2 regions of the Paenibacillus sp. JT22N12 genome follow, and region 1 is predicted to be linked to the other one. Evidence: riboswitches for the same ligand, from Rfam matches in the RefSeq annotation. Region 1 holds a riboswitch; the other holds the start of a gene.
The links. Region 1 has a riboswitch for ZMP and ZTP ahead of rpiB (ribose 5-phosphate isomerase B). Riboswitches for the same ligand answer to the same signal wherever they lie in the genome.

Region 1 (5,396 bases):
ACGGCTGCAACACCTTCAGGCGCTGCAATCAAACACATCAGCTTAATCTGGAGACAGCCGCGCTGCTTCAGAGTCTCGATCGCCGCATTGGCCGATCCGCCAGTGGCGAGCATGGGATCAATGACGATCAGCATCCGCTCAGTTGCATCCGCGGGCAAATTCACATAATACTCGATCGGCTCCAACGTATCCGGATGCCGGTACAGACCAATATGCCCAACCTTGGCCGCCGGAATCAGCTTAAGCATGCCATCCACCATTCCAAGGCCCGCGCGAAGCACGGGGATAAGACCGAGCATGCGGCCGGATATCACCTGGCCTACCGCTTCTGTTACCGGCGTTGTTACCGGCACCGGTTCCAAGGGAACATCCCGTGTAATTTCATAGGCCATTAACGTTGCCACTTCGTCCACCAGCTCGCGGAAATCCTTCGTATTGGTACCTTTGTCGCGAATATGCGTCAGCTTATGTTGGATAAGCGGGTGGTCACAAATCGTCAATTTGCCCATTGGTTTCATCCTCCTGTAAAAGCTTGCGTCCCTTCTTGGAACATCCTCATTCTTTACAATCCTATCACAACCTCGTCTATTATAGCATCGGTAGCTTCATTATGCACTGCACAGTAAAAATCAAGAAGAAACGGTTCTTTTGAATTATTTTCTACTATAAATATTAAAAAACCGGCCAGTCCGGATTGACGGACGCCGGTTGATCGGTGAGTCGAAGGGCCTCCATGATTTGGTGCCATTCCAAGGTTTTGGGAATATAGACTCAGTCTCCTCCGCCTCCACAGCCGCCTCCCCCGCAGGACGAGCCGCCGCCGTCGCTGCCCGATCCGCAGGAAGAACCGCCTCCATCGTGGCCCCCGCTGCCTGAGCTGTCACTGTCGCACACATAAGAGTTTGATCCGCAGCTGCTCGCGGAGCCTCCCTGTTCCTTCCTGTGAGCGGTATCCATCTCGTTTGCAAACTGATCGGGCGGGAGCATGGAGGACATGAATAAAGCACCTGATAGCGCTCCTGTCATCATGAGCGGATCAGACCATTGGGCGCCCCGGCCCGTTTTGTATCTATCATATGGATTGCCGGTGCCGCTCCGTGCATCTGCTGCAAGCTCCTGGCCCTTTTGAATTAAATAGTCAACCGCGGCACTTAAATCCGGAAACTTCTCTGCAGCCTTGACATTAAAATAATGTTCGCGGAGTTCATCCGCGCTTAGCTGCTCCAGCGCTTCCATCCGCTGCGGTGAAAGCGGAGTCCGGTAGAAGGTTCCCCACAGCTGGCTGCTCACAGGCGTCTGCACAAACAGCTCCCCGTAAATCCAATCAAACCAAGCCCGTTCGCCCTGCTCCGGCCCTGCTCCGTCCCCATGCGGCGCATGATGAATAAATCCGCCGCTCAGCTGGATGCAGAACTGTTCATACTCCCGGGTAAACATCAGCATTTCATGCCAAACCTCATCGACCTTCTCACTATACATCGGTACGCCCCGCATAATGGCGCACATCAGGAAATAACGTTTCAATTCAAACCACAGCCACTGCCACTCGCCGTCACGCATAGAAGGCCTGTTTCTCAAGACGCGGTCCTTCACCCTGGCTTCGATATCGGCGGTCAGCACAGCTTCAAGACGCTCTGCCGCCGGTCGTGCGGGATGTCCTGAAGGTACGCCGAGAGCCTCCGGCGGCTTGCGCTTGGCTGAAGCCACCCTGCGCGATTCCCTGCTCTGTGATTTCTGATTGTTCAATCGCGATACGATAAAAAAGATAATAATGACAGCGAGAACAATGATAAGGAAACCACCCATAGCTATCACCCGCTTTTCGTAGGATTAGTTCCATCATAGCATGAATAAACCATGTCTTTCTGCCGTTTTTGGTAAACATTAGGGCTGTATCAGGCCGGTGTTGCAAAAAAAGGCTGCTGCGCTGTCCTCGTGGACTTGCGCAGCAGCCTCTTCGCTTTCCTTGTTATGAGTTTTTTTTAATACTTCAAACCGGGATAAAGCGGGTATTGGGACGTCAGGTCGCTGACCATGCCGCGCGCTTTGGCAAGCACCGCTTCATCTTTCGGGTTTTTCAAGGTCATGGCGATAATTTCTGCAATGGTCTTCATCGCTTCGACGCCCATTCCCCGTGAAGTTGCCGCAGGAGTACCGATACGCACGCCGCTAGTAATGAACGGGCTGGTCGGATCGAATGGAATGGCATTTTTGTTGACTGTGATTTGCACGGAATCCAGTACATGCTCCGCATCCTTGCCGGTAATGTTCAGACTGCGCAGATCAATCAGCATCAGGTGATTGTCTGTTCCGCCGGATACGATATTAATGCCTTGGGCCATCAACGATTCAGACAGCGCCTTGGCGTTATCGACGACGTTTTTAGCGTAGACTTTGAATGATGGATCCAGCGCTTCGCCGAAAGCAACCGCTTTGGCAGCAATAATATGCATCAAAGGTCCGCCCTGGGAACCAGGGAATACGGCTTTATCGATCGCTTGCGCCCATGGCTGACGGCACATAATCAAGCCGCCGCGGGGTCCGCGAAGCGTTTTATGCGTCGTGGTGGTAACGAAATGGGCGTGCGGCACCGGGCTTGGATGCAGACCGGCTGCAACCAGACCGGCAATATGCGCCATATCGACGAACAGCAGTGCGCCGACATCATTTGCGATTTTGCCCAGTGCTTCAAAGTCAATGATACGCGGGTAAGCCGAGGCGCCTGCTACGATCATCTTTGGACGGTGCTTGAACGCAAGCTTCCGGACTTCTTCATAATCGATGGTGAATGTATTCTCATTGACGCCGTAAGAGACGAAATTATACAAAATACCGGATGCGTTAACCGGGCTGCCGTGCGTCAAATGCCCGCCATGCGCCAGATTCATGCCAAGCACGGTATCGCCCGCATTCAACGCTGCAAGATAAACCGCCATATTCGCCTGGGCTCCGGAATGAGGCTGTACGTTGACATGCTCTGCGCCGAAAAGCTCCTTGGCACGGTCGCGGGCAATGTTCTCGGCGATATCCACATGCTCGCAGCCGCCGTAGTAGCGTTTGCCCGGGTAGCCTTCGGCGTATTTGTTCGTCAATACGGTTCCCATGGCTTCCAGCACAGCTTCGGAGACAATGTTCTCGGATGCGATAAGCTCAATGTTGTCGCGCTGACGCTGCAGCTCAAGTCCGAGTGCTTTTACCAATTCAGGGTCTTGTTTGCGTAAATGTTCCATTGTTTTGTTTATCCTCCTTAAATGTAACGCCTTCTATAACAGTCCCTTGCATTGCGCTGACTGGCCTTTGCAGCTTCTTGAGCAGCCATGGGTCAGAAACAATTCGCAAAACATGTTTATTGGCGGTTGTTAATTAACGCGGTATGTGGTCAAACGCCGAATCAACTTCTCTAGTCGCATATGCCGCCCGGAGACTCAGGGCCACCTGGGGATGTATCAGTAAAGGCTTCAGCAGCTGAACTGCCCGGAATGCCGGCCTCTTCCTCCGTATATACAGCGCGAATGCCGCCGATCAGCTTTGGACGCGTATAAGCCATTGTCAGATGCGCTTCTCCAATGGAACGGATTGTCGGCCTGACGGGAACAGCAACACGCCGCAGATGCATGCCGATGAACGTATCGCCAATATCCAGTCCGGCATGCGCCTGCACCGACTCCGTCAGACAGGGATCGGACAGCTGCCGGTAGGCGTAGGAAGCCATCGAACCGCCGGCTTTCGGTACGGGAATGGCTCCTACAATCTCCAGTCCATACCGCTCTGCGATATCCCTCTCCATCACAAGCGCCCGATTCAAATGCTCGCAGCACTGATAGACGGGGTGAAAGCCGATGTCACGGCGGGCCGCCTCGACGCCTTCGAAAACCGCTTTGGCTGTCTCCAGCGTGCCTGATGTGCCAATCCGCTGACCGATGATTTCGCTTGTGCTTGCGCCAATTACCAGAAGCTGTCCGCTTCGAAGCTGAGCGGCATGCGCCAGCTCACGGACAACAGCTTCAACATCACCTGCAATCGTATCCAGCTTCAGTTCCCGGTTCATCACCTGACACTCCTTCGATTCGGATCTTCCGCTTGCTGCTAAGTATGGTGCTTCCCTCTGAAAAACAATCCCGGAACGGCAGCTTGCGCCGGTTGGCAAAAACGGATTCAAATAACGGTTGAGGGAGAAGACGCATTTTCTTCAAGCTTCATGACCTTGCCGATCCTGCCAACATGACGCTGCTCCCCCGAGAACGGGGTTTCCAGCCAGATTCGGACGATCTCCTGGGCAAGCCCAGGTCCGATGACGCGTTCTCCCATCGCCAGCACATTCGTATCATTATGCTCACGGGTTGCCTTGGCCGAGAAGGTATCGTGCACAAGTGCGCACCGGATGCCGGCCGTTTTGTTGGCCGCAATTGACATGCCGATTCCTGTGCCGCAGACAAGAATTCCGCGTTCCGCCTTCCCGCTTGTTACTCTTTCGCAGACAGGAAGCGCATAATCAGGGTAGTCCACGGATTGCTCGCAATCGCAGCCGACATCTTCGATTTCATGACCGAGCGACCGGATGAAGGTAGCGAGCTCCTCCTTGAGGCGGTAACCGCCGTGATCGGCGCCAATGGCGATTTTCATAACATATAATCCTCCCGGTTTGACCGCCTTGGATGGCGAAAAATGTCGATGAATCATGTTACTAGTATACCTGAAATCATGCTGAAATCGCCTGGAAGACGAAAAAAGAGCATGACATGCTTTCGCACGCTGCTCTTTGCCCAGGCGACCGGCCGTATGATCTGATGCTCCACCATGGTTTGATCCACTTTAGTCGCCAGTTACATCAGAAACCGTCTTAGTTGTTTTTATCATAACGTATTGCCTGTTTAAAATCAATCATCGGCGTCAGGGGCTGATGCGGATATTTTGTAAACGACCTTATCGGGAAGGGCCAAGCTTATCCAGCAGCTTCCTCAATGCATCCTCGATCTCGTCGGCGCTGCGCTTATACATCTCCATCGACCCGCCAAAGGGGTCGGCTATGTCAAAATCGGGAATCCGCTTCTCAAGCTCAAGCAGGCGGTCGCGCTCGGCACTGGTCATCTGTTGGCCAAGCGCCTGCTTCATCTGCCATTCCGTGTAAAGCCCCTCCAGCTCCGAAATATCGGCCAGCACCTTCTCGTCGCAGCCGACGAATTCCTTGAGCGTGTAAGTTTTATCCACCGCTTGCGGGAAGCGCTGCAGCAAATTGCGTTTATGGCTTGTCGTCATGGTCAAAATCAGATCCGCCCAAACGACTGAACCGCCATCAAGCGCTTTGGAGCCGCCAGTACATGAAACCTCCCTTTGACGCAGCACGCCTACAGCATTCGAAGAAACAGGAAGTCCATCCACCGTGGACACACCTGCCG
Region 2 (5,396 bases), on a different contig from region 1:
CCATGCTCGGCTTGGCCGTTGACTACATAGGTCATAATTTCAAAGGCTTGATGGGGATGCAGCGGAATGTGCCCGCCTTCGGCCGAATGCGCCCAAGCCCAGTAGAACAAAGGGCCGAGCCTGCGCAGCACCGAGCCGTCCCCGGTAAAGCCGATTGGTTTCTGCTCTGTAATTTTGCCGCCGTCAAATGCGCCTCTGCCTTGTAAAGTTGGACCGTATATTAAGGTTTGCATAGAAATGACCTCCATTATTGGTTTTATATAATTAGGGTATAGCCTCAATATGACAATTGATCGTCTCAAAAAGCCGGTTATCATACCGCGTATCAGACGGAAACAGTCTGCAACGGATTTTTAGACAAGTGACAAGCGGTGAACACTCTCATCCCCCTCGAATATCTGAAGACGGTTCCGCGTGCGCAGCTTCACTGTAGCTCTGAATGCAAGCAGCTAACTAGATGAAGCTTGCCTGGGCTGCAAGGCCCAGCTTCTTAAGCAGTTGAATGGCCTGTGTCTGCTCTTCAGCCGTGAGACCGGCTACCGCCTTCTGAATCGCCACGGTATGCTCTGGAAAAATCCGCTCAAGCAGCTCGGTCCCCTGCTCCGTAAGCTCTGCGAAAATTACTCTCCTGTCCGTAGGACATGCCTTGCGCCGCGCTAATCCTTTAGCCGTCAGCTTGTCGATGACGTAGGTAATATTGCCGCTTGTCATCAATATTTTCTCGCCAATCTGCTGCAGAGGCTGCTCTCCCTTATGATACAGCAGCTCCAGTACACCAAATTCAGTGGGGTTCAACCCGTATTTGCGAATATCCTGCTGTATATGCGCGCTAACCCATTGATTCGCCCGTGATAAAGTAACGAATAGCTGTAAAGAAGTATCCGGAGGTTGACTCACGCTGCTCACCTCATTTTCTTTTATATTAAATATCTTAATTTAAAGATAAATCAATTTGACGACGTTGTCAAGCGGCTGCATTTTGTTACAGTCTGGGGAATTCCAATATATCCTCCAGAGGACGTCAGTAGCCGTTTCTTCTGGACCTCGTTTCTGCTATAATGACAGCATTGGAATAAGGGTCGCGTGCAACTGGCGCAGCGTGGATTAACCACGAGGAAGCAAGCGACTGAATGAGCGTATCCATGCTGACCTCCGCTATCAGTTAATTGGGGTGCAGCGGCCGCTCTGTCATAGCCGTACGCCTGGGCAAAGTATTTGAAGGAAGATGTGCTTAAGAGCACGGGTCCTTTCAGATGCTTTTTTTTGTTTACCTATTGCATGAGGGAGGCATTCGATCATGGCCAAGCTGTTGAAGGCAAAACCGCTCGCTGATGAGGCAGGCGGGCTCATCAAGACACAGGTTCAGGAATGGAAGGAAACAGGGATTGCACCGGCAATTGCGGTCCTGATGGTAAATGGAGACCCGGCCTCGGCAGCCTATGCCAACGCCAAGGGGCGGCTTGCCGGGAAGCTGGGGATCGGCTTCGAGCTTCTGACTTTCGAGCAGAACGTCAAGGAGGCTGAATTGCTCCGGGAGATTCAGCGGTTGAATGGGGATGACAGAATTCATGGCATCCTGATCGAGCTTCCGCTGCCAGCGGGATTGGATTCCAGCCGGCTTGCGGCTGCGCTGGATCCGCTGAAGGATATTGACGGTATTACCCCGGCCAATAAGCTGGCCTGCATGATGAATGAACCCGGTCTGCGGCCGGCTACCCCGCAGTCCTGCATCCGATTGATTGAGGCTGCGGGAATCCCGCTAAGCGGCAAGCATGTTGTCGTTGTCGGCAGGGGGGAGACGGTAGGCCGGCCTCTGACGCAAATGCTGCTGCACCTGAACGCAACTGTGACCGTGTGCCATTCCCGTACGGCTGATCTGGCTCGAATGATCAAGGCTGCGGACGTGCTGGTCACGGCTGCGGGCCGATTGAACCTGATTACCCCGGAGATGGTTCATACCGGGCTGACTCTCATTGACGCAGGCATCAATGTCAGTCAAGATGGCAGTGGAATTGCCGGTGATGCCGCTCCGGAAACGGCCGATTTTGTAGCGGCTTCTTCACCGGTCCCTGGGGGTGTGGGCACATTGACCACAACGATACTATTCGAGAATGTCCTGCATGCATTAAAGCTGCAGCAGGATGCGGGGAGGCTGCACATATGAGCGATTCATGGAAGCAATCGATCCATGCTTTTTTGGAGAAAGCGGGCTCCGCTTCTCCTACTCCAGGAGGAGGAAGCGTGGCTGCCCTCGCCGCGGCACTTGGCGCATCCATGGGCTCGATGGTAACCCGGCTGACGACAGGAAACAAGTATGAAGATGTGCAGGCGGATATGAATTTCATCACCGGACAAATGACGGGGGCTGTATCGGCATGCGAGGCGGTCATGCTGGAGGATATAGAGAGCTTCGGGGAATTTATGCGTGTTCTGGCTCTGCCAAGGACAACTGAAGAAGGGCGGGAGCTGCGCAAAAAGGCCCTCAGCGGAGCTGCTGTCCGCGCTGCCGAGGTGCCATTAGGCTTAATGGTGCTGTGCCATGAGCTGCTGCTGCTGCTGCATGATGCGGTTATGAAAGTGAACCGCAATGTCATCTCCGATTGGGGAATCGCCGCCCTGATGCTCGAAGCGGCGATCCAATCGGCTTGGCTCACGGTGGAAATTAATTTGAGCTCCATTCAAGACCTGGCAGCCGCAGAACGCATTCGTGAACAGGGTGAAGCGCTTGAGCTTGCGGGTGCCAAGCTGAAGGCAGAGATCCTGACGACAGTCAGATCTCGATTGTAAGCTGCTCCTTTTCATTTGAGACAAGATAAACTTAGGCCCATACTCCAAGTGGCGTACGGACTGGCCGATACCAACTGATTGGCCAACGCCAACTAACTGGCTAATGCCAACGGACTGGCCAATACCAACTGACTCTGACGGGCTGCGCGCATGGAGTGGGGCGTTTGTAAATAAAGACCTGATTTATCCTGATCAGGTCTTTAACACAATCAGGACTTAGTAGACCCGGTGAACGATTTCTTCAAAGTCGGGCTCCTCCATATGAACATCTTCGATCTCGCCCAGCTGCTCCAGCATCCGCAGCGCCTCCATGGCGCTGAGCTGATCGCGGTTGCACTCCACGGTAAGCGTATGACCGTCGCTTCCCGTAAGACGCAGGGGCCAACGGTGATCCTGCGGTTCCTCAGCGGCGCTTCCCGGCCAGTCGGCCGGATTAAACTGGCCGTCTATCAGCGGAGAAGCCATGCTGAGATAGGTTACCCGAATGATGGTCGGCAAGCCGATCCTCCGCCTCAGCCCGTCGGTTGTCCCGTCAAATCCGAGACGGCCGTCATTGATCACAATGACGCGGCTGCACAGCTGTTCAATATCGTCCATATCATGAGTCGTGAGCAGGATCGTCTTGCCGAGCTCGCGGTTGATGGAATGCAAAAATTCGCGGATGCTCCGTTTGGCGATTACATCAAGTCCAATGGTCGGCTCATCGAGAAACAGAATGTCCGGATCGTGGAGCAGCGCCGCCGCGATGTCGGCGCGCATTCTTTGTCCGAGTGACAGCTTGCGCACTGGCGTCTCCATGAACGGGGCAAGAGTCAGCAGTTCGCTCAGCTCGCCAAGGCGCCGCGATTTCACTTCATCGGGCACACCGTACATGGCGGCCAAAATGTCGAAGGAATCCCGCACCGGCAAGTCCCACCACAACTGTGTCCGTTGACCGAACAGCACGCCAAGTCTGCGCGCGACGGTGCGCCGCTCGCGGTGGGGGCTCATGCCGGCAATCCGCACTTCGCCCGCTGAGGGATGAAGAATGCCGGATAGCATCTTGATCGTTGTTGATTTTCCCGCTCCGTTAGGCCCGATATACCCGACGAATTCCCCCTGATTAATCGTAAAGCTGATATCACGGACGGCTTCCTTCACCTTATAATCCCTTGAGAACATGGTGCGCAGCCCGCTGAACCGCCCCTCCTTGGGGACGGCTGATTTGAATTCCTTGGATAAGTGCTCGACCGTTATCATATGAGCGCTGGTCCTCCTATTTGAGAATATACGAATAGAGATGCTTGTTTAGCTGCCTGTACTCTGATAACGGGATAAACCGACCCGCCACATAAACAGTCCTGCGGCAAATACCAGCACAGCCGCCGCGAATGCGGACAACAGCAGCCAGACTCCGCCTTCCTCGCGCAGAATATACAATGAGGGGACATAATTGGCGAATGCGACCGGAATAACGCTGAGCAGCATGACCTGCATCCACTTGGGATAAATCGAAACCGGATACTGGACGGCTGTCCGCGCTGCGTCCTCCGTAATATTCTGAAGCTCTTCAATCCTCGTAATCCAGAAGCCGGCTGTAGCCGTAAGCAGTCCGATTCCGAATAATAGCAAAGCGCCTGAGAGGATAACCAGCAGCGTCAGCGGGATAGAGGCCCAGGAGATTTGCCCGGCGGCAAATAAAGCCTGCATGCTGACAGCAAGCACGGCAGCGCCTTGAATGATCTCCCCGATCCGGAAGGATACATTGAACGACATCAGTCCGAGCAGCACGGGGACCGGCCGCAGCAGCAGACTGTCCAGGTCGCCGCTGAGCAAATATTTTTCCAGATGATGCACATCAGAGGCTACCGTCCGGTATATCGCTTTGGACAGAGTCAGGATGGCATACAGATAGCCGGCTTCTGCCAGAGACCAGCCTTTAATATGGCCGAATTTCAGCAGAATAATAGCCAGCATGGCGAATTCCACGACATTGATCAGGGCAGCCATCAGGGAAGAGAACCAGAAATTGAATTTGTACTGCATACGGCTGCGAAGGCTGGCGACTACCAGCAGATGGTACATGCGAAGCCATTTCATCCGCCCTGCACCTCCACTTTGCGCCGCATCGTCCGGGCAATCATCAGGCAGATGCCGGTGAGTCCGGCGCCCCAGCCAAGAGAGCCGAGCAGCGGGACGGGGCCGTCCATGCCCAGATAAATCCGGGTCGGCACGTAATGCAGGAACGGGTAGAACGAAGCCCGGCTGATCAGCTCGAGCCAGTTCGGCAGCCACTCAATGGGAATGAGGAAGCCGGACAGCAGCATACTGAAGGCGTAATTCACCCAGTACAGCCAGCGTGATTCGGTCGTCCAGAGCGCCAGGGCTCCAATCAGGAAATTGATGCAGATGGAAATATAGGCGGCGAGCATCAAAGCGACAGCGGTCCAGATGAATGTAAGCAGGGATGAAGGGACATGAAGCGGAAGGACGAAGAGGTACAGCGTGTAAATCGGGAGAAACTTGTAGACAAACTGGTAGGCGATCTGCCCCCATTCCTTGCACATCAGCTGATAGAACAGGTGAACCGGACGCATGAGCTCAATGGCGATTTGACCGGTTCGGACGGA

Region 2: it holds a riboswitch for ZMP and ZTP, as region 1 does, so the genes downstream of both, AC0YOA_RS20305 (bifunctional 5,10-methylenetetrahydrofolate dehydrogenase/5,10-methenyltetrahydrofolate cyclohydrolase) here and rpiB (ribose 5-phosphate isomerase B) in region 1, are expected to answer to the same signal.

Annotation. Positions count from the first base shown of each region.
Region 1 covers NZ_JBWDNU010000007.1:169,318-174,713, forward strand. Annotated here, with positions in the region: gene upp (uracil phosphoribosyltransferase) at 1-509, opposite strand, end outside; gene AC0YOA_RS24135 (glycine-rich domain-containing protein) at 772-1,806, opposite strand; gene AC0YOA_RS24140 (serine hydroxymethyltransferase) at 1,983-3,230, opposite strand; gene AC0YOA_RS24145 (TIGR01440 family protein) at 3,401-4,048, opposite strand; gene rpiB (ribose 5-phosphate isomerase B) at 4,156-4,623, opposite strand; ZMP/ZTP riboswitch at 4,755-4,837, opposite strand; gene AC0YOA_RS24155 (low molecular weight protein arginine phosphatase) at 4,924-5,396, opposite strand, start outside.
Region 2 covers NZ_JBWDNU010000005.1:221,837-227,232, reverse strand. Annotated here, with positions in the region: gene AC0YOA_RS20315 (pirin family protein) at 1-233, opposite strand, end outside; gene AC0YOA_RS20310 (MarR family winged helix-turn-helix transcriptional regulator) at 454-897, opposite strand; ZMP/ZTP riboswitch at 1,076-1,215, shown strand; gene AC0YOA_RS20305 (bifunctional 5,10-methylenetetrahydrofolate dehydrogenase/5,10-methenyltetrahydrofolate cyclohydrolase) at 1,298-2,164, shown strand; gene AC0YOA_RS20300 (cyclodeaminase/cyclohydrolase family protein) at 2,161-2,787, shown strand; gene AC0YOA_RS20295 (ABC transporter ATP-binding protein) at 3,004-4,026, opposite strand; gene AC0YOA_RS20290 (ABC transporter permease) at 4,075-4,866, opposite strand; gene AC0YOA_RS20285 (ABC transporter permease) at 4,863-5,396, opposite strand, start outside.